2 linked regions of the Ancylothrix sp. D3o genome follow. Each later gene encodes a partner of the first gene's protein in a complex. Links are inferred from orthologs where the notes say so. Each region holds a gene or a part of one and is shown on either strand. Other genes may lie near its edges. The genes, in order: carA and carB.

The links.
Region 2: the proteins of carA (region 1) and carB are in contact, whole or in part, in a solved structure (PDB 1KEE), measured with the Escherichia coli proteins. The link is inferred for Ancylothrix sp. D3o from one-to-one orthologs.

The regions. Positions count from the first base shown.
Region 1 is NZ_JAMXEX010000005.1:14,653-23,737, reverse strand. The notes cover bases 4,248-7,231. They hold carA (glutamine-hydrolyzing carbamoyl-phosphate synthase small subunit), read right to left. Parts: upstream 6,330-7,231; coding sequence 5,166-6,329; downstream 4,248-5,165. Other genes in these bases: NG798_RS11320 (DUF4114 domain-containing protein), read right to left, coding at 6,519-7,231; NG798_RS11330 (STAS domain-containing protein), read right to left, coding at 4,688-5,059; NG798_RS11335 (Mini-ribonuclease 3), read right to left, coding at 4,248-4,568. In the rest of the region: NG798_RS11360 (DUF1816 domain-containing protein), read right to left, coding at 1-93; NG798_RS11355 (helix-turn-helix domain-containing protein), read right to left, coding at 387-986; NG798_RS11350 (alpha/beta fold hydrolase), read left to right, coding at 1,221-2,123; NG798_RS11345 (DUF1816 domain-containing protein), read right to left, coding at 2,223-2,510; 23S rRNA (guanosine(2251)-2'-O)-methyltransferase RlmB, read right to left, coding at 2,619-3,827; more of NG798_RS11335, read right to left, coding at 3,957-4,247; more of NG798_RS11320, read right to left, coding at 7,232-7,361; NG798_RS11315 (TIGR02281 family clan AA aspartic protease), read left to right, coding at 8,164-9,085. UniProt on the Escherichia coli protein: Small subunit of the glutamine-dependent carbamoyl phosphate synthetase (CPSase).
Region 2 is NZ_JAMXEX010000009.1:86,970-96,920, forward strand. Bases 3,968-7,817 are described here. They hold carB (carbamoyl-phosphate synthase large subunit), read left to right. Parts: upstream 3,968-4,359; coding sequence 4,360-7,617; downstream 7,618-7,817. Other genes in these bases: NG798_RS16255 (Uma2 family endonuclease), read left to right, coding at 3,968-4,220. Outside these bases: gor (glutathione-disulfide reductase), read left to right, coding at 82-1,434; NG798_RS16245 (RNA ligase family protein), read left to right, coding at 1,525-2,301; NG798_RS16250 (AAA family ATPase), read left to right, coding at 2,446-3,525; more of NG798_RS16255, read left to right, coding at 3,618-3,967; NG798_RS16265 (hypothetical protein), read left to right, coding at 7,955-8,083; NG798_RS16270 (RNA polymerase sigma factor, RpoD/SigA family), read left to right, coding at 8,252-9,208; NG798_RS16275 (DUF760 domain-containing protein), read left to right, coding at 9,445-9,789. UniProt on the Escherichia coli protein: Large subunit of the glutamine-dependent carbamoyl phosphate synthetase (CPSase).

The sequences.
Region 1 (9,085 bases):
GGGTTCTGTGGTGATAATTTCTACCCACCAAGCTAACTCAAATTTTTCTAAGTGAGCGGTAAAAATGTCTTCTATTGTTGTGGCTAGTTTCATTGTTTGTCCCTCAAGTCTAACGGCGTAGTTGTGTGGAAGATCCGCTGCTTAAAACCTGTGGTTTTTGCTCAAAGTGTTGCTATTGGATCGTTGTACTTTGAGTGTGGCATTTTTTGTCATGGTTGGTTGGATGAGTTGGGGGAGGTTCACCGACTTTTCTGTGGGTTGCTTTAACGTCCAGGCCGGTTTTCCTGCTCCACTCATTAAAAATTTCTACCCGCATTGGCTCGTTTTGATTTCGAGAACAGTCAGAGGGCTGTTTTGACGCGATTTATTTAGGCACAGTAAGATTATCACAGAAACCCTTGACCAGAGGGAGAAGCCGGCACGAAACGCATGGATGGTTCGCCGGAGGCGTTATAAGTGTTGTTGACGCTCTTTGAGGGTTTTGTGTTGGCAGAAGGAAGCGCCATGTCGCTATCGCGGGAGGTTTCACGAAGGGAATTTTTTTTAGAATTTCGAGGCGCTTTCATTTTAGCTTTTAGCTGATAGCGGACGGTTCGATAAACTACATAGTAATCAACATCTACCCCACAATTAGCTTTTAACCATAATTGAATTTCTCCATAGGTTTTAAAGGCTTCGGGTTCTTGGACTTTTTGCTTAAGCTGTTCTAAGGCTTCTGGGGGAATGGTTAACGGTCTACCGGCGGGGATGTATAACTTGAGAAAGCCGGTTAATCCTTCTGTTTTATACTTTTGAAACCATCGGTATATTGTTGAAGTATCTCTCACCAGTAATTTAGAAAGAGCTTCCAAGGTAGTAACTTGGCCTGACTTCAGTAAGTACAGGGCGTGGAGTCTTTCTTTTTTTTGGGTATTGGTTTCTTTTTTGAGGAGATTTCTCAACTCTTCGGCAGTTTCTTGGATGTCTAATTTAATATGATTCGCCATTTGAGCATTTCAAAGGAGGAGAATTCATCTAGCTTAACTCATGCAAATTTATCACAAATTTGGCTTTTAGTGACCGGCCTCGTGGTCTTTTTCGCCCAGGAGGGATAGCCGGTGGAATCATCGACCCATTGATAGAATTATGATTAAATCAAGGTGTTAGCCACTTCTACTATACCTTTTAGGTCGAAATATTTTAAATCGCTGAATTGGAATTGACACAAAAAGACAAAGACAATGAAAAAAATCGGCTCAGGATTAGCGCCCAATTCCAACGACCGAGGTATCTGTTCGTTAAATGTGATTGTGCGCTCAAAAGGATTTCCCATTCTTTGCTTACACGGCCATCCGGGTTGTGGTGAGAGTATGTCTGTGTTTACAGACCATTTATCCGAGCGCTTCCAAACTTTAGCACCAGATTTGCGGGGGTATGGTAAAAGTCTTACCCAAAATGATTTTGATATGACTGATCATCTTTTAGATTTAGAAGCACTGCTGGAAAAGCTAAAAATAAAGCAGTGCTTGGTGCTGGGATGGTCGTTAGGAGGAATCATCGGCTTAGAATTAGCACTCAAGCGACCAGAATTAGTCAGTGGCTTAATTTTAGTAGCTTCAGCGGCCAAGCCCAGAAACAGCCATCCGCCGGTAAGCTGGCAAGACTTGGCCTACACCGCTATTGCTTCGCTCATCAACCGAGCGATTCCTAGCTGGCAATGGAATATAGACAACTTTGCCAAGCGATCCCTTTACCGTTATTTGGTGGCTCAACACACGCCCAGCGCCTATAAATACTTAGCGGATAATGGCATGACAGCTTACCTGCAAACCTCCAAACCGGCGACAAGAGCGCTCAATAAAGCCTTAAGGCAAGGCTATAACCGTAACGAAGCGCTGGCTTTGATTGAATGTCCGTGCTTGGTACTAGCAGGAGATTCCGACCGGCACATCACCGCCGAATCTAGTTTAGAGACGGCCCAAAATCTGCGAGATTGCGAATATCTTTGCTATCCCAACACGGCGCATCTGTTTCCTTGGGAAATACCCGACCAGGTATTAGCAGATATTGACCGATGGATAGAATCGCACCCACAAGTAGTAGGCCGGCCCAATTGTCTAGGCGCTGGCGGAAATGGAGAATGAAAACAGCTTAAGCATTTGGCTGGTTGCTGACAAAAAAACTCGCCTTCCTAGTACAAGGGCGGCTGTTTTTTTGAGCAGCGGCTGGCATCATACTTTCGCTCAAGGCTGACCGCTAAAAACCGGCACGCGGCGAGCCTCACGAATCTCCCCCAAGTCTTCATAGACGGTGAGGGTGGTAGGTTTGCAGCGCTTAATACTGACTTGGATGCCTTGAGCGGATTCTTGTTGCAGGTCTTCAACATAGCCGGCTGCTTCGGCATTTGCTTCTTTGGCGGTAATAAAGGGGCCAAAGTAGTAGGTGCAGCGGGGGCTTTCGGTGCTTATTTCCACCCAAAAAGCCAATCCGAAAAAGGAGAGCAAGCTAGTCAAGAATTCTTTCATTGTCATTTGCCTGTTTACCGTTCGCGTAGGGTCGCTTGTGGCGACTGGTTGGTGGGGTGATACGCAAATGTTCGCGTAATTTACATTTCGTTATACTCGGTTGTTTTTCTTTTTTCAATTGTTTGATTGTTTGACATCTACATATCGCGTCTGGGCCCAGCGGTGGCGGTAAATTTCATAAAGAGCCATGCCGGTTGCGACAGAGACGTTAAGACTGGGAGTATCGCCCTGTAAAGGAATTGAAACTAATTCGTCACAGAGGCGCTGTATCAAAAGGCTCAAACCCTCGCCCTCGGAACCCACAACTAAGACAGTGGGGTTATGGACTTTGAGAGTGTGCAGTGGTTGGCTGGCGTTGGAGGCTGTGCCGTAGACCCAAAAGCCTGCTGCTTTCAATTCTTCCAAGGCTCTGGCCAAATTGACAACCCTTGCGACTGGAAATTTTTCTAAAGCGCCGGCGGCGACTTTCATTACAGTTGAGGTAATGCCAACGGCGCGACGTTGGGGGATCACCAAACCTTGTACACCCATTGCCTCGGCGGTGCGAATAATGGCACCCAGGTTGTGGGGATCTGTAATGCTATCGGCGACTATAATTACGGCTTGATCACCGGCTGCCTTAGCAACTTGGAGCATTTCGGATAGTTCGCAATACTTATAGGGTGCTGTTTGAGCAGCTACGCCTTGATGGTTTGCTCGGCCTGTAATTTGGTCAAGGCGGCGAAAATCTACTTCATCGACGACGGTGCCGTTTTGTTTTGCTTCTACAATGGCGGTATAAAAGCGGGGATCGTGACGCAGTTGAGATGTGATCCAGATGCGGTGCAGGTCTCGGTTGCTGTTGAGGGCTGCTTGGACTGAATGACGCCCGTAGATCAGATCGGTTTCTTCATCGGAGGGGCTGATTTCTACTTCGGGACGGCTTGAGTATTTGGGTGAGAACGTTTTTTCCCGTTGAGGTGGGCGATCTTGGGAGTAACTGTTTTCCCGCTGGGGTGAGCGATCTTTTGAGTAACTGTTTTCCCGTTGGGGTGGGCGATCTTTTGAGTAACTGTTTTCCCGTTGGGGTGGGCGATCTTTTGAGTAACTTTTTTCCCGTTGGGGTGGGCGATCTTGGGAGTAACTGTTTTCCCGTTGGGGTGGGCGCTCTTTTGAGTAACTTTTTTCTCGCTCTACTTTGCGGGGGCCATCTTTGGAGAAGCTTTTGTCTGGTTTGGAGAAGCTATCTTTTTTGGGTGCGCTACTGCGTTTAAATTTCAGGCCAGACGGTTTACCAGAACTGGGTTTACCCCGAAAAGATTTCTTTTGTGGTTTCTCGGTCATTGTGATGATTTCCTGAATTATCAAGTTTTGTCAGTTATTATTGACTTTTGCCGCTGTTTTTGTTTAGGCAGACCGGCAGTTTTTTATGATCTTCTGGCAAGAATTCCAAGCGGCTTGAAGCAGAAAGACTTATGAGTTGGGGTTGAAAGCGAGTTGCAAATAACCAAATAATTCAGTTAAGCGTTTGGGATCGCTGAGATAGAGATATCCAACTAAGGTTTCTAAACTGGTAGCTTGCTGGTAAATGGCCGGTGGAAGACGTTTCGGGCCGGTTTTAGTAGCGTTGCGTCCGCGTTTGAGGATCTCTAATTCCGCCTGGGTGAGGTGGGGTTCGAGCAAGCGCAGGTGTTGAGCTTGGGTTTCGGCGCGTACTTGGGTGACGACTTCTTGGTGATAAGTATTTAATCGCTTGGGAGGCATCAAATAAAAGCTACGAATGTACAGTTCGTAAACGGCATCACCGAGATACGCTAGGGCGGCGGGTGAGAGTTGTTTAATTTGCGAGGCTGATAAACAAGGCGAAAACAACGGACTCAACGCTGTGGTTACTACACTTTCGTCGGCGGGGTTTTCATCAAGCGTAGATAGGATCATCCGGGCTAAGGGGGGCGACTGGGAATTGGGTGGGGGTGGGGAGGCGGGAATGGTTGATATAGTTTGCCTGCCGTTGGGCGTTGTCAAGTCTGACGGTGGTTGTTTGCCACAAATGACAATTGACAATTGACGATGGTCAATTGACACTGGGACAAGAATTTTTTGTTTCTGTCTTTCTAATTATATGTTGTGATGGGGTGATGCCCTGGCAAGAAACAAGCTATCCAGCAAAAAAAAACTGGATAGCTTGCGAGTGGTTTTGTCGGCTAACTAGACGGCTGAATGTTGTTGAGCGCTTCCTCGACGGAGGGCTGCAACGAGAGAAATTTCTCTAAACGAACAAGCTTAACCGTTTGTGTGACACGGGCATTGGTGACAATTTGTAAAGAGCCGCCTTCGGTTTGGGCTGTTTTGACGATCTGCACCAGAGCGCCCAAACCGGAACTGTCAACAAAATCTATCTGTGAGAGATCCAAAACGATATGCTTTGGCCCGTCTTCAATACATTTGCCGATGACTCTGCGAAAGGTGGCTTCCGAAAAGGCATCAAGTAATCCGGTGAGGCGGAATAACTGTAGGTTTTCCCTAACTTCGCGGGTGCCTCTGAGGCTAACCGTTAGGGTGAGTGGCTCAGCAATAGCTCCCTCCTAGCTGCATTTTGCTCAAATCGAGGCTTTAGTATAGTTGCTTTCCAGGTACTTGTCTACACTTTCTGCGGTTTCGGGTAGAGGGCCACCCGAAGGGCTAGTTGACGGTTGTGCTGGTTTGGGCGCGGGCTGAGCGCATGGCTTCTACAAATTGCTCGAAAATATAGTCGGCATCGTGGGGGCCGGGGCTGGCTTCGGGGTGGTATTGTACGGAAAATAAGGGTAGCTCCCGGTGGCGCATTCCGGCTACGGTTCGGTCGTTGAGGTTGAGGTGGGTGATTTCTACTTCTGGGGCTAGGGTGTCGGGGTTGATGGCGAAGCCGTGATTTTGGCTGGTGATTTCGATGCGTTGCCGCAAGCCGGCTGGTTGGTTTAAGCCTCGATGCCCGAATTTGAGTTTGAAGGTGTCTGCTCCAAGGGAGAGTCCGAGAATTTGATGCCCCAGGCAAATGCCAAACATGGGTTTGTTGCTTTCTAGTAAGGCTTTGACGGTGGCGATGCCTTCGGTAACGGCTGACGGGTCGCCTGGGCCGTTGGAGAGGAAGATTCCGTCTGGGTTGTGTTTGAGTATTTCTTCGGGCGGGGTGTTGGCGGGGACGACGATCAGCCGGCATCCATAGCTGGCGAGTCGTCGCAGGATGTTGCGTTTGATGCCGAAGTCGATGGCGACTACTGTAAATTGTTCGCTGTTTTTTTCTTGGGCGCTTTCGCTGAATTCCCACAGGCTGGTTGTGGGTTCATTCCATTCGTAGGTTTCGGGGGTGGAGACTTGGGGAACGAGGTTTAAGCCCGTCATGTCGGGGGCTTGCCGAACTGTGTTGAGTAGTTCTGCTGGATCTAAAATTTCGGTGGAGATGGCTCCATTCATGGCTCCGACTGAGCGGATTTTGCGGGTGAGGGCGCGGGTGTCTATGCCATAGATTCCGATGATGTTATTTTTTTTGAGGTAGTCTGGTAGGCTGGTTGTGCTGCGCCAGTTGCTAGGTCTTTTGCAGATGTTGCGGGCAATTGCTCCGCGTACTTGGGGGTGGCTTGATTCTTCGTCTTCGGGGTTGATGCCGGTGTTTCCGAGTTCTGGATAGGTGAAGGTGACGATTTGACCACAGTAGCTGGGATCGGTCAAAACTTCTTGATAGCCGGTCATGCCGGTGTTGAATACAACTTCACCGACGGTGGTGCCGGTGGCTCCAAAGGACCATCCGTGATATGCGGTGCCATCTATGAGGATTAGTAGGGCCGGTTGAGCAGCAGAGTGCGGCATAAAGTAGTCAATATTTAAGTTTCACTGGCGTAAGGTATTATCCCATGAGTTGATCTGGGGTGATATTCCGTTTTTGTTGGAATTGCCGGCTCTTGCTCGCACGGTTTTTTTGTCAGGAAACTTGGCAGCCACCAATAGTCATCGGTGGCGGCTATTTGTTAGCTTGTTTTTGGCGAGTTTTTAGATGATTCAGGATTTGTTCTGAATTCGCCGGCCGGTTAATCCTAACATTCCGGCAATGGCTGTTAATCCTACTAAGCTGGCGGGTTCGGGTACGCTGGTAGGTTCTATGGATTCAACCATTACTACTAAATCGTTATAGTCCCAATCACTACTAACTCCAGCGATGTCTCCTAATAGTCTGTCTTCAAAGGCAATGATGTATTCATTGTCTGTAAATATGCCTTTTTGCCGGCCTGCTAGTTGGAGTTGGGTTTGGTTGTTTCCTCGATAAACTACGGCTTGTTGTTTTCCACCAGGGTTGAGATTGTTTTGGGTGTAAAAAATGTTTCCTTGGCCGGTTTGAATATAATAGCCAAATTCGTTCCAATTTTGCCCTTCATAATAGTTAATTGTTGGGCTTGGGCTGTTTTGGGGTCTGCCGGTTGTGGGATTAAATTGTTGGGTGATTACGTTGATTCCGCTTTCTAAAAATGTGATTGTGGTACCGGCTCCGGGGCTGTTTGCTCCGTCAAAAAGTTGTATTCTTTGATTAGGATTTCCTCGGTTGTAAATTCCAAGTTTGTTTGAATTTGCCATGCCTGCTACTTCAAACATGAATGTGCCGGCTGAGATGCCGCTGGCTGTGTTGGTGAAAGTTTGATAGTTTGTCTGTGCTTTTTCTGTGTTGATTTGCGGGCCGCTAAGGGTGATGTTATTTAACAAATTTTGGAGGGAGTTTTGTTCTCCATCCCAAGATTTGCTGAAGGTTGCGGCTGTTGCTTGTTGACTGCTACTAAAAATTAAACTTATACTCAGCAGTCCCCCAGAAAGACAGGAGGCGTATTTTTTATAACCATGAAGGGTAAACATAAGTATTTCTCCTTGGAAATTTTGAACCAGTTTTATACTTTGGCTGGTTTTTTGGTTGTCCTAACAAAACCGATTTTTAGAGGCTCTAACAAGGTTTCGTTTCTGATGCTTTTTAATTTTTTTTGCCCGCTAGAGTGAAAAGATGGCGGACAATTTTTAAATTTTATTTGGAGCCTTTTGCACCCTAATTTCTCACTCTGTGGTTTCGGGTTTCTTGATCGATGAGCGCTAAATGACTTTCGCCCCTGGGTTTCACTTTTTTTAACTGGCTGTTTACGATCACGCCTTCTTTGGCGCTGTCTGGCCTAAAGTTCAGTTTGGTTGCGTGAAAAATTTTTTGAGGGGGTGTGAAGTAAATTAAGCGTTTTTATCAAGCTTTTGCCTTGTTTCCGCTTCTATGCTATCATCGCGGATCGGTGTTGCTGTCTGGCTTTATCAATTCTTTAAAAATTCCTTGAATTTCCAGGGGAATGTAAAGAATTTATAAAATATTGCAACTGCCAAATTGCAAAACTCTTTGGGGGCTGGGCGTCTGGTCTGAGGGAAGGGCGATTTATTTGATAAAACTTCTGTAGCTCCAAGCAGTGGCAAAATACAATCTCAATATCTGTGAAAATAACTGCACAAGTAAATAAAATATGTAAAAATATAAGCCTGAGAAGGTGAAAAAAGCCTGGAAAGCCTTTAATTTGTTGCGTATTTTTTATGCCTCACTTTAACGATGAGGTTCTTGGATGGCCTTTCTGGAGAATTCCCAACTCGCGCTGAATTGGCGTTCGCACACACTCGCCCGATTTTTTTCATGTTTAAAATTTTTAAAATTGGTGCATCAATGACGTTTCTAGGAGCCGGTTTGGCTTTGGGAATTGGGGGCTGCAATACCGGCATGATGGCGGAGAATCCAAGCAGTAATAATACCCCAACTGCACCCAGCACTCCGGCTTCTGTGTTACCGGCTCAAGCAAAACCAACTGCTCCTAAACCTACGCCTCAGCAGCCGGCTAGTTTGGTCAATAATGATCCAACTGGGGAAAAAACTTATCAATTTGCTTTAGATAAAGCGTATAGTGCGGCTTCTATTTCTCAGTCGGCTGCATCTGTCGATGATTGGAAATTGGTGGAAAGCCGGTGGAGCGAAGCGATTGCATTGTTAAAAAGTTTACCTGCATCTAGCAGTCAATATAAAGCAGGGCAAGGGAAAATCAAAGAATATCAGCGAAATGCCACGATTGCGAAACAACAAGCGATTAAAGCAGGGGTGGCAAAAAAACCGGAGTCGGTGCGGGTGGCGAGTGGAAATTCTGGGCCGGTGGTGGGGGCGAATTCTAATTCTAATGCGTCGGATGCGTCTGGGGCGAGTCCGGGGGTATCGCCGGTAAGGGGAAGTAGTGGGGATGTAATTCAGGTGCCAATTAAAAGGCGTGCGGGGGGAACGGCTGTGATTGATGTAACTTTTAATAATCAGCAAACGTTTGAGATGATTTTGGATACCGGCGCGAGTGGTACAGTTATTACTAAAGCAATGGCATCGGCTTTAAATGTGGTGCCGGAAGGAGTAATTGTGGCTTCTACTCCCAGCGATCAAGCTGTGCAATTTCCCATCGGTAAGGTAAGAAGTATTGAGGTGGGAGGAGCGAGTATTCAAAATGTAACGGTGGCGATTGCAACACAGCTTGAAATAGGTTTGTTGGGGCAAGACTTTTTTAGTCAGTATGAATTGACTT
Region 2 (9,951 bases), on another replicon or contig:
TTTTATTGTAGATTACCTTGGCAAGTTGTGTCAATTTATGTCAAAATAAAATGAGGATTAAAAAGTAAAGGAGTAGATACCATGAGTTATGATTACGATTTATTTGTAATCGGGGCAGGTTCGGGCGGACTCGCCAGTTCTAAACGCGCTGCATCCTACGGTGCAAAAGTAGCAATTGCAGAAGGCGATTTAGTTGGTGGAACTTGTGTTATTCGCGGTTGTGTCCCAAAAAAATTGATGGTTTATGCGTCTAATTTTTCCCATTTGTACCAAGATGCAATTGGCTATGGTTGGAGCAAGGTAGAGCCAAGTTTTGATTGGAATAAATTGGTGACGGCGGTAGATAAAGAAGTGCGCCGTTTGAGTGCTTTGCATATCGGTTTTTTGGAAAAAGCCGGTGTAGAATTAATGTCGGGTTTTGCTAAATTAGTTGATGCTCACACTGTGGAAGTTGGCGACAAAAAAATCACTGCTGATAAGATTTTAATTGCAGTGGGTGGAGAAGCAACGAAACCGAATATCCCCGGAATTGAACACACAATTACCTCGCGGGAAATGTTTTTGTTAAAAGAACAACCAAAGCGATTTGTGGTGTTGGGTGGCGGTTATATTGGGGTCGAGTTTGCCTGTATTTTGAATGGCTTAGGTTCACAAGTTACACAAATTATCCGCCGCGATTTAATTTTGCGTGGTTTTGATGAAGATGTGCGCGGAGATATTCAGCAAGCGATGATAAAACATGGTATTAATTTCTTGCTGAATGCGGAGATGGATAAATTACAAATTGAGAAAACTGAGGAAGGTTTAAAATTAACGGTGCCGGTGGGGGAAAAAGAAGAAACAGTAATGGCAGATGCAATTTTGTGTGCTTTAGGGAGAAAGCCAAATTTAGAAAATTTGGGTTTGGAAAATGCCGGTATAGAAACAGTAAAAGGTGCGATTGTTGTTAAGGACGATAGCAGTACAACTCAACCAAATATTTATGCTGTGGGAGACTGTACAGATCGCATTAATTTGACGCCGGTGGCTATTGCTGAAGGGCGTGCTTTTGCAGATACAGTTTTTGGTCATATTCCCCGATATATTAGCCATGAAAATGTGGCATCTGCGGTATTTTCTCAGCCGGAAGCTGCTAGTGTGGGAATGACAGAAGCCGAAGCGCGAGCAAAGTTTGGCGAAAATGTTAAGGTATATCGGGGCCGGTTTCGTCCCATGTTTTATAGTTTGCCAGATGTGGATGAAAAGGCAATGGTTAAACTTATTATTGAGGCAACAACTGAGCGCATTTTAGGTGTTCACATGGTGGGTAAAGATGCGGCGGAAGTGATTCAAGGGATGGCTATTGCTGTTAAGATGGGCGCTACTAAAAAGGATTTTGATGCTACAATTGGCATTCATCCTTCTACTGCGGAAGAGTTTGTGACTTTGCGGTAATTTTTAACCGCAGATAAACGCGGATAAACGCGGATGTTTTATCTGCGTTCATCTGCGGTTTATAAATTCTAGTAAAAATAGGTTGAGATAATGTTTAAATATCCTCGTACTCCCCATATTGAAGGGTCTCGTTTTCAACCCGGAGACGAAGATTTAGAAAGTGTTCCGTTTAAGGTTTTAGAAAATCGCTATGTGGTGGCAGAAGAAAAGGTTGATGGCGCCAACACCGGCATTAGTTTTAATGCAGCCGGTCAAATGTTATTACAAAGTCGCGGACACTATCTCACCGGCGGCGCCAGAGAAAAACATTTTAATTTATTTAAACAATGGGCTTATACTTTAACCGGCCCGCTTTGGGAAGTTTTGGGAACTCGTTACGTTTTATACGGCGAATGGCTTTATGCTAAACACACCGTTTTTTATGATGCTTTGCCCCATTATTTCATGGAATATGATATTCTTGATTTAGAAAATCAGGTGTTTTTGAGTACCGCAAAACGCCGGGAAATGTTGGCCGGTGTGCCGGTGGTTTCTGTGCCGGTTTTATATGAGGGAAAACTCAAGTCGGTAAAACAACTTCAAGAGATGATTAAACAATCAAACTTCATCCAAACCGGCCATTTAGAACGCTTAAAACAAGCTTGTGAAAAGATGGGGTTAGATTTTGAACGGGCAATGAAAGAAACTGATAATAGTAATTTGATGGAGGGGTTGTATTTAAAGGTAGAGGAAAATGGTATTGTGGAGGAGAGATTTAAGTTTGTTCGGGCTGATTTTTTAACGGTAATTCAAAATTCTGAGAGTCATTGGTTAAGCCGGCCTATTATTCCGAATATTCTTAAGGATGGTATGGGTTTATTTTTTTAACCGCAGATGTTAGGCGTAGCCGCGCGGAGCGCTACGCAGATAAACGCAGATGGGTTTTTTGTTTGCATTTGCGGTGATAAATGCAGATGAGTTTTCTGTTCTTATCTGGGGTTTAGTAAATGAATTTTTGATAGGGCTATAATTATGATTAATTGGTTTGAAATTATTTCCCAGTATCCCTGTTTAGAAACTCTCAAAAACTGTCCGCAAAACCCCATCTATCATGCAGAGGGCGACGTTTTAACCCATACAAAAATGGTGGTAGAAACTCTCGTCTCCCTTCCTAAATGGCAACAACTCTCAGAAAGCGAAAAAAACATCTTATTTACGGCGGCTTTACTTCACGATATCGGCAAACCCATCAGCACTACTATCGATGAAAATGGTATTATCTCTTCACGCGGACACGGGCGTAAAGGAACCCAACTTGCTAGATACATTCTTTACGAAAAAAACACCCCTTTTTGGGAACGCGAAAAAATCGTTTCTCTTGTTCAATATAACGGTTTACCTCTGTGGTTTTGGGATAAACAAAACCCTCAACGGGATATTATTAAAGCTAGTCAAGTAATAACTTGTGAATGGCTGGCAATTTTAGCTGAGGCTGATGTTGGTGGTAGAATTTGTGCAGATCAACAAGAACTTTTTGAACGCATTACCTTTTTTAGAGAATTTTGTCAAGAAAATAACTGTTTAACCCAACCTTGGCAATTTGCAGATAATTACAGCCGGTTTGTGTATTTCCATAAAGAGAAAAGTGACCCAAATTATCAAGCATTTGATGATAGCCGGTGTCAAGTTGTTGTTATGTCTGGACTACCGGCCAGCGGCAAAGATACTTGGATACAAAATAACCTTCCAAACTGGCCGGAAATTTGCCTAGACAAAATTAGACAACAAATTAACATCTCACCGGAAAAAGACCAATCAATAGTAGTCAATTTTGCCAAAGAAAAAGCCAAGGAATATTTAAGACAAAAACAAAGCTTCGTCTGGAATGCCACCAACACCACCAAACAAATGCGCCAACAATTAATCGATTTATTTGTTGGTTATAAAGCAAAAATTCGCCTTGTGTATTTAGAAGCACCATTAAACGAAATATTAGAGAGAAATAGCCAAAGAAACCAGCCGGTACCGGAAAATATTATAGAGAAATTAGCAGGCCGGTTAGATATACCCGACCCTACCGAAGCCCACGAGGTAGAATGGGTGATACAATAAAACTTTAGAAACCGCATTTCTTCCTAGATATCCAGATGAAAGCTTAAATATTGCAGAGAAACCCCCTTTCTTTGCCTACAGGAGAAAACCTTATGATTTCCCTAACCACACAAGAAATTACCTTTGACCAATTCCTAGAAGAATGCCCCGAAGACGGCATCTATGAACTTGTAAATGGAGAAATTATACAAATTTTATCAACCCGACAACATATTGATATTGCCAGTGAAATTATATTCGCATTTAAAGAAGAAATTAAACGACAAAACCTAAATTACGTCGTCAACAACACCGCCGCCATCAAAACAACAACAAAAAAAGGAAAGATCCAAGGACGCCGGCCAGATGTTAGCGTCATAAACCGAGAACAGTGGAGATCAAACCGCGAAGCATATGCAGCATTAGAAGAACCAATACAACTAGCAGTAGAAGTCACCTCAACAAACTGGGAAGACGACTATATCGACAAACTAGATGAATACGAAAGATTAGGAATTAAAGAATATTGGATAATAGATTATCTCGCGATAGGCAGTAGAGAATACCTTGGAAACCCAAAAATCCCCAGCATATTCATATTTAATTTAGACGAAACCGGCAAATATCAACGCACTCAATTTAAAAAAACAGACCGGCTAAACTCCCCCACATTTGGAGAACTCAACCTCACAGCCGAACAAATCTTAAACACATAAAAACTCAAATGTCATCAAAAAACTACCCGCAAACCGGCACCAAAGACCACAAAACCCGTAAAATAGTTTGGATTTAGCAAACCGACCCACAACCGGCCCCTGCAAATCTAAAAACGAAAAACTAAAAACAAAAATCCCTATGCCTCGCCGCGACGACATCCAAAAAATTCTAATCCTGGGCGCCGGCCCCATCATTATCGGGCAAGCCTGCGAATTTGACTACTCAGGTACACAAGCTTGTAAAGCCCTGCGAGAAGAAGGCTATGAGGTGATACTCGTCAACTCAAACCCAGCCACCATTATGACCGATCCGCAGACCGCAAACCGCACCTACATCGAACCCTTAACCCCAGAAATTTTAGAAAAAATCATAGCCAAAGAAAGACCCGACGCCATCCTTCCCACAATGGGAGGACAAACCGCCCTTAACCTAGCCGTCGCCCTCTCCAAAAACGGCACCCTTGAAAAATATGGCGTAGAATTAATCGGCGCCAAACTCCCCGCCATTGAAAAAGCCGAAGACCGGCTACTCTTCAAAGAAGCAATGGCAAAAATCGGCGTCAACACCTGCCCCTCCGGCATCGCCACCACCCTCGAAGAAGCCAAAGCAGTCGCCAAACAAATCGGCTACTATCCGATCATCATCCGTCCCGCCTTCACCCTCGGCGGTAGCGGCGGCGGTATTGCCTACAACCAAGAAGAATTTGAAGAAATGGCCCAAGGCGGACTCGACGCCTCCCCCGTATCCCAGATCCTCATCGAACAATCTCTCCTCGGCTGGAAAGAATACGAACTCGAAGTAATGCGAGACTTAGCCGATAACGTCGTCATCATTTGTTCGATAGAAAACCTCGATCCTATGGGAGTCCACACCGGCGACAGCATCACCGTCGCCCCCGCCCAAACCCTCACCGACAAAGAATATCAAAGACTCCGCGACCAATCAATCAAAATCATCCGCGAAATTGGAGTCGAAACCGGCGGTAGCAACATCCAATTTTCCGTTAACCCCACCAATGGCGATGTCGTTGTCATTGAAATGAACCCCCGCGTTTCCCGTTCCTCCGCCCTCGCCTCCAAAGCCACCGGCTTCCCCATCGCCAAACTCGCCGCCAAACTCGCCGTCGGTTACACCCTCGACGAAATACCCAACGACATCACCAAAAAAACCCCCGCCAGCTTTGAACCAACCATCGACTACGTTGTAACCAAAATCCCCCGCTTCGCCTTCGAGAAATTCCCCGGTACCACCAACACCCTCACCACCCAAATGAAATCAGTCGGTGAGGCAATGGCCATCGGGCGTACCTTCCAAGAATCCCTCCAAAAAGCCCTCCGTTCCCTCGAAACCGGACGCGCCGGCTGGGGTTGCGACAAAGAAGAAGTCATTCCCAGCCTAGAACAAATCCGCGCCAACCTCCGCACCCCCAACCCCGAACGCATCTTTACAATTCGTCACGCAATGCTGATGGGCATGACTGCTGAGGACATTTACGAACTCACCGGCATTGATATCTGGTTCCTCGACAAAATGCAGGATATCCTACAAACGGAAAAATTCCTCAAACGCACTCCCCTAAAATCCTTGACAAAAGAGGAGATGTATGATATTAAGCGTCAAGGATTCAGCGACCGGCAAATTGCCTACGCCACAAAAACCAAAGAAGACGAAGTACGCGCCTACCGCAAACAACTAGGCGTGGTGCCGGTGTACAAACTCGTAGACACTTGCGCCGCCGAATTTGAAGCCAAAACCCCCTACTACTATTCCACCTACGAAGAAGAAACCGAAGTCATCCCCTCCGAAAGACGCAAAGTAATGATCCTCGGAGGCGGCCCCAACCGCATCGGCCAAGGCATAGAATTTGATTATTGCTGTTGCCATGCCTCATTTTCTTTGCGAGAAGATGGGTTTGAAACCATCATGGTTAACTCCAACCCAGAAACCGTTTCTACCGACTACGACACCAGCGACCGGCTTTACTTTGAACCCCTGACAAAAGAAGATGTTTTAAACATCATCGAAGCCGAAAATCCAGAAGGAATCATCGTACAATTTGGCGGACAAACCCCCCTCAAACTTGCAGTACCCCTGCAAGACTTTTTAAACCGGCAACAAGCCAAAACCAGCTTAGGAGAAGTAGTAAAAACCAAAATTTGGGGCACCTCTCCTGATTCTATCGACACCGCAGAAGACCGCGAACGCTTTGAGAAAATTCTGCGGAAACTGAATATCAAACAACCCGAAAATGGTACTGCCCGCAGTTTCGATGATGCCTTAATTGTCGCTAAACGCATTGGCTATCCGGTGGTGGTTCGTCCCAGCTATGTTTTAGGCGGACGGGCAATGGAAATTGTTTACTCAGATGCCGAACTAGAACGGTATATGACGTTTGCTGTGCAAGTTGAACCAGACCACCCAATTTTAATTGATAAATTCCTCGAAAATGCGATTGAGGTTGATGTCGATGCCTTAGCCGATCACACGGGACGGGTAGTAATTGGTGGCATAATGGAGCACATCGAACAAGCAGGAATTCACTCTGGTGATTCGGCTTGTTCTATTCCCTACATCACGCTTTCTGAAAGTTTGGTGGAAACAATTCGTAACTGGACAGTGCAACTTGCCCAAGAGTTAAAAGTTGTCGGGTTAATGAATATCCAATATGCCATCAAAGGCGACGAAGTTTATATCCTTGAAGCAAACCCCCGCGCTTCACGGACGGTGCCTTTTGTCTCGAAAGCAATTAATGTACCTTTGGCAAAAATGGCTTCGCGGGTGATGTCAGGAAAAACTCTTGTATCGTTAGGTTACACAGAGGAAATTATCCCCAAACATATCTCTGTTAAAGAAGCGGTTTTACCTTTTGATAAATTCCCCGGCGCCGATACGATTCTTGGGCCAGAAATGCGATCCACCGGCGAAGTGATGGGAATGGATTATGATTTTGGGACTGCCTTTGCTAAAGCAGAATTAGGGGCCGGTCAACGTTTACCCCTCGAAGGTACCGTCTTTGTCTCAATGATGAACCGCGATAAAGACAGTGTTGTGCCCATTGTCCGCGATTTCTTAGAGATGGGTTTCAAAGTCATCGCCACCACCGGCACCCGCAAAGTTTTACACCAAAATGGATTAAAAGATGTCCAACTGGTACTGAAACTTTATGAAGGCCGGCCTAATGTGTTGGATGCGATCAAAAACCAGCAAATTCAACTCATTATTAATACTCCCTCTGGGGAAGATGCCCAAGCCGAGGGCCGGTTAATTCGTCGCACCGCTTTAGGTTATAAGATTCCGATTGTAACGACCATTGCCGGTGCCAAAGCAACCGCCGCCGCCATACGTTCCCTGAAGTCTCAACCGCTGGAGGTTAAAGCACTCCAAGACTTTATCTAAATTGGGAGTTTAGCCTAGTAAACCCCCATAACAGGGGGTTTTTTTCAAGGAGAAGACATAGAGGTTTTTGGAGAGAACCCATAAGAAAAGCCTCTGTGTCCCTCATCACCTTTTTCTGAGTCTTGGCCTTGAAAAAAAAGCTTAAAATTTTGTTTAGCCGGATGCACTTGTGTCCGTCGGTTCTGGGTACTCTTTAGATAAGCTTCCTGAGCCGATTAAAGTATGTCTATGGTAAGAAATTTAGCAAATTTTCCCGAAAAAGCAATCTTACCTAGTAGACAATATTTTCATAAATGTTACAATAGTTTACAACTTAAGGAAAAACTTAACAAAACTTATGACTACCATAATTATTCTTGTCGTTGCCGGTGTAGCCATTGCCGTTGCCGCTAAGGTTTCCGAGTCTGAGAGCCAATCTCAACCAGAGGCTATCCCCGTTCCGGTGAGAGTACGCTCAGACCGGTAAACGAGAGCGGTGTTCAACAACACGGATGCTCAGGCGCCATTACCGCGAACGCTTTGATCGGATGGGTTGCCGGCATTCCGCTTGCGTTGTGCTTGCAAGCGCGTCCGGCGTGGTGAAAATCGCACTTATATTGCAAACCCGTTATTACAAACAATCCGAGATACTGCCATGAAGACTGCCCAGACTTCCACCGATTTAGTCCGCACCTACCTCCGAGAGATTGGCCGTGTGCCGCTGCTGACCCACGAGCAGGAAATTATTTTAGGTAAACAAGTCCAGCGTTGCACTGCTTTGCAAGAATTGAAAGAGCAGTTAAGTTTGGAATTGGGCCGAGAACCAAGTGATGCGGAATGGGCAGAACCGGCCGGTCTGTCGGAAGCTGAGTTACAGCAAACCATAGAAGCCGGTGAGTTAGCAAAGCGCAAGATGGTGGAAGCGAATTTGCGCTTGGTGGTATCGGTGGCCAAGAAATATATTAAACGAAATGTGGATTTATTGGATTTAATCCAAGAAGGAACGATAGGAATGCAGCGGGGTGTCGAAAAATTTGACCCAACTAAAGGATATCGTTTTTCAACTTATGCCTATTGGTGGATACGGCAAGCAATTACTCGTGCTATAGCCGAAAAAGGCCGGACAATTCGGTTGCCGATTCATATTACCGAAAAACTAAACAAAATTAAAAAAGCTCAACGTCAATTGGCGCAAAATTTAGGACGTTCAGCGACGGTGGCGGAGTTGGCGGCGGAATTAGAATTAACACCTAAGCAAATTCGGGAATATTTAGAAAGAGCCCGTCAGCCTTTGTCATTGGATTTGCGGGTGGGGGATAATCAGGATACCGAATTAGGAGAACTGTTAGAAGACACCGGCCCATCGCCTGAAGATTTTGCGGTACAGTCGTCTTTGCGGTCTGACCTGGAGAATATTATGGCTGACCTGACGCCGCAACAGCGTCAAGTTTTATCATTGCGGTTTGGCTTAGAAGATGGACAGGCAATGACGCTGGCAAAAATTGGAGATCGCCTAAATATTAGCCGCGAACGAGTCCGACAAATCGAGCGAGAAGCCTTAACGAAATTGCGGAAACGCAAAGCGGATATGGGAGAATATGTTGCCAGCTAAGGCTATTTGAGATTGTAGATTTAGCTAAACCTTAAATCGAAAATGGCATAGGCAACTATCACGGAGCGAAAATGAAAAATTGGGTCATCCGTAGGTCTTGGTTCGGTTCCGCCTACTCTTAAGTTATAATCGGGTTGTTAAAGTAGTAAAAAGAAAGGAAAAAAGCACCCGATTATAACTGAGCAAAAAAAAACAAGCTCTATCGAAAGGCGGAAATTACTGCGAGGAGATTTATTGTGAATAACTCATCTCATTTTCCAGAACACATCAGCGGCGATCAACCAGAAGCTGGCAATTTACTCTGGCACTATGTCCAGTCAATGAGTCCAGAAACAATTGCCCAACTTTCTAAACCAAACACTGGCGATGTGTTTCAAGTAATGGAACGCAATATCGTAGGTTTGCTAGGCAATTTACCTTCCGAGCATTTTGGGGTAACAATTACAACCAGCCGCGAACACTTAGGCCGGCTGTTAGCATCTGCAATGATGAGCGGATATTTTCTCCGCAACGCAGAACAAAGGATGACCTTTGAAAAATCCCTACAACACGCAGAAACAAGCGCATCCGAAGACGAATAACCGCACTTATTTTATCTGCGTTTATCTGCGTTTATCTGCGGTTAAATAACCCAAACTGGCATCTAAAAAAAATAACCCAAAGCCCAAAAACGGCTCGGCAGAAATGACAAAAACTCTGCCGAATTTGCCGTTTTAGACATTCCCAAAGCGCTTTATTTATGC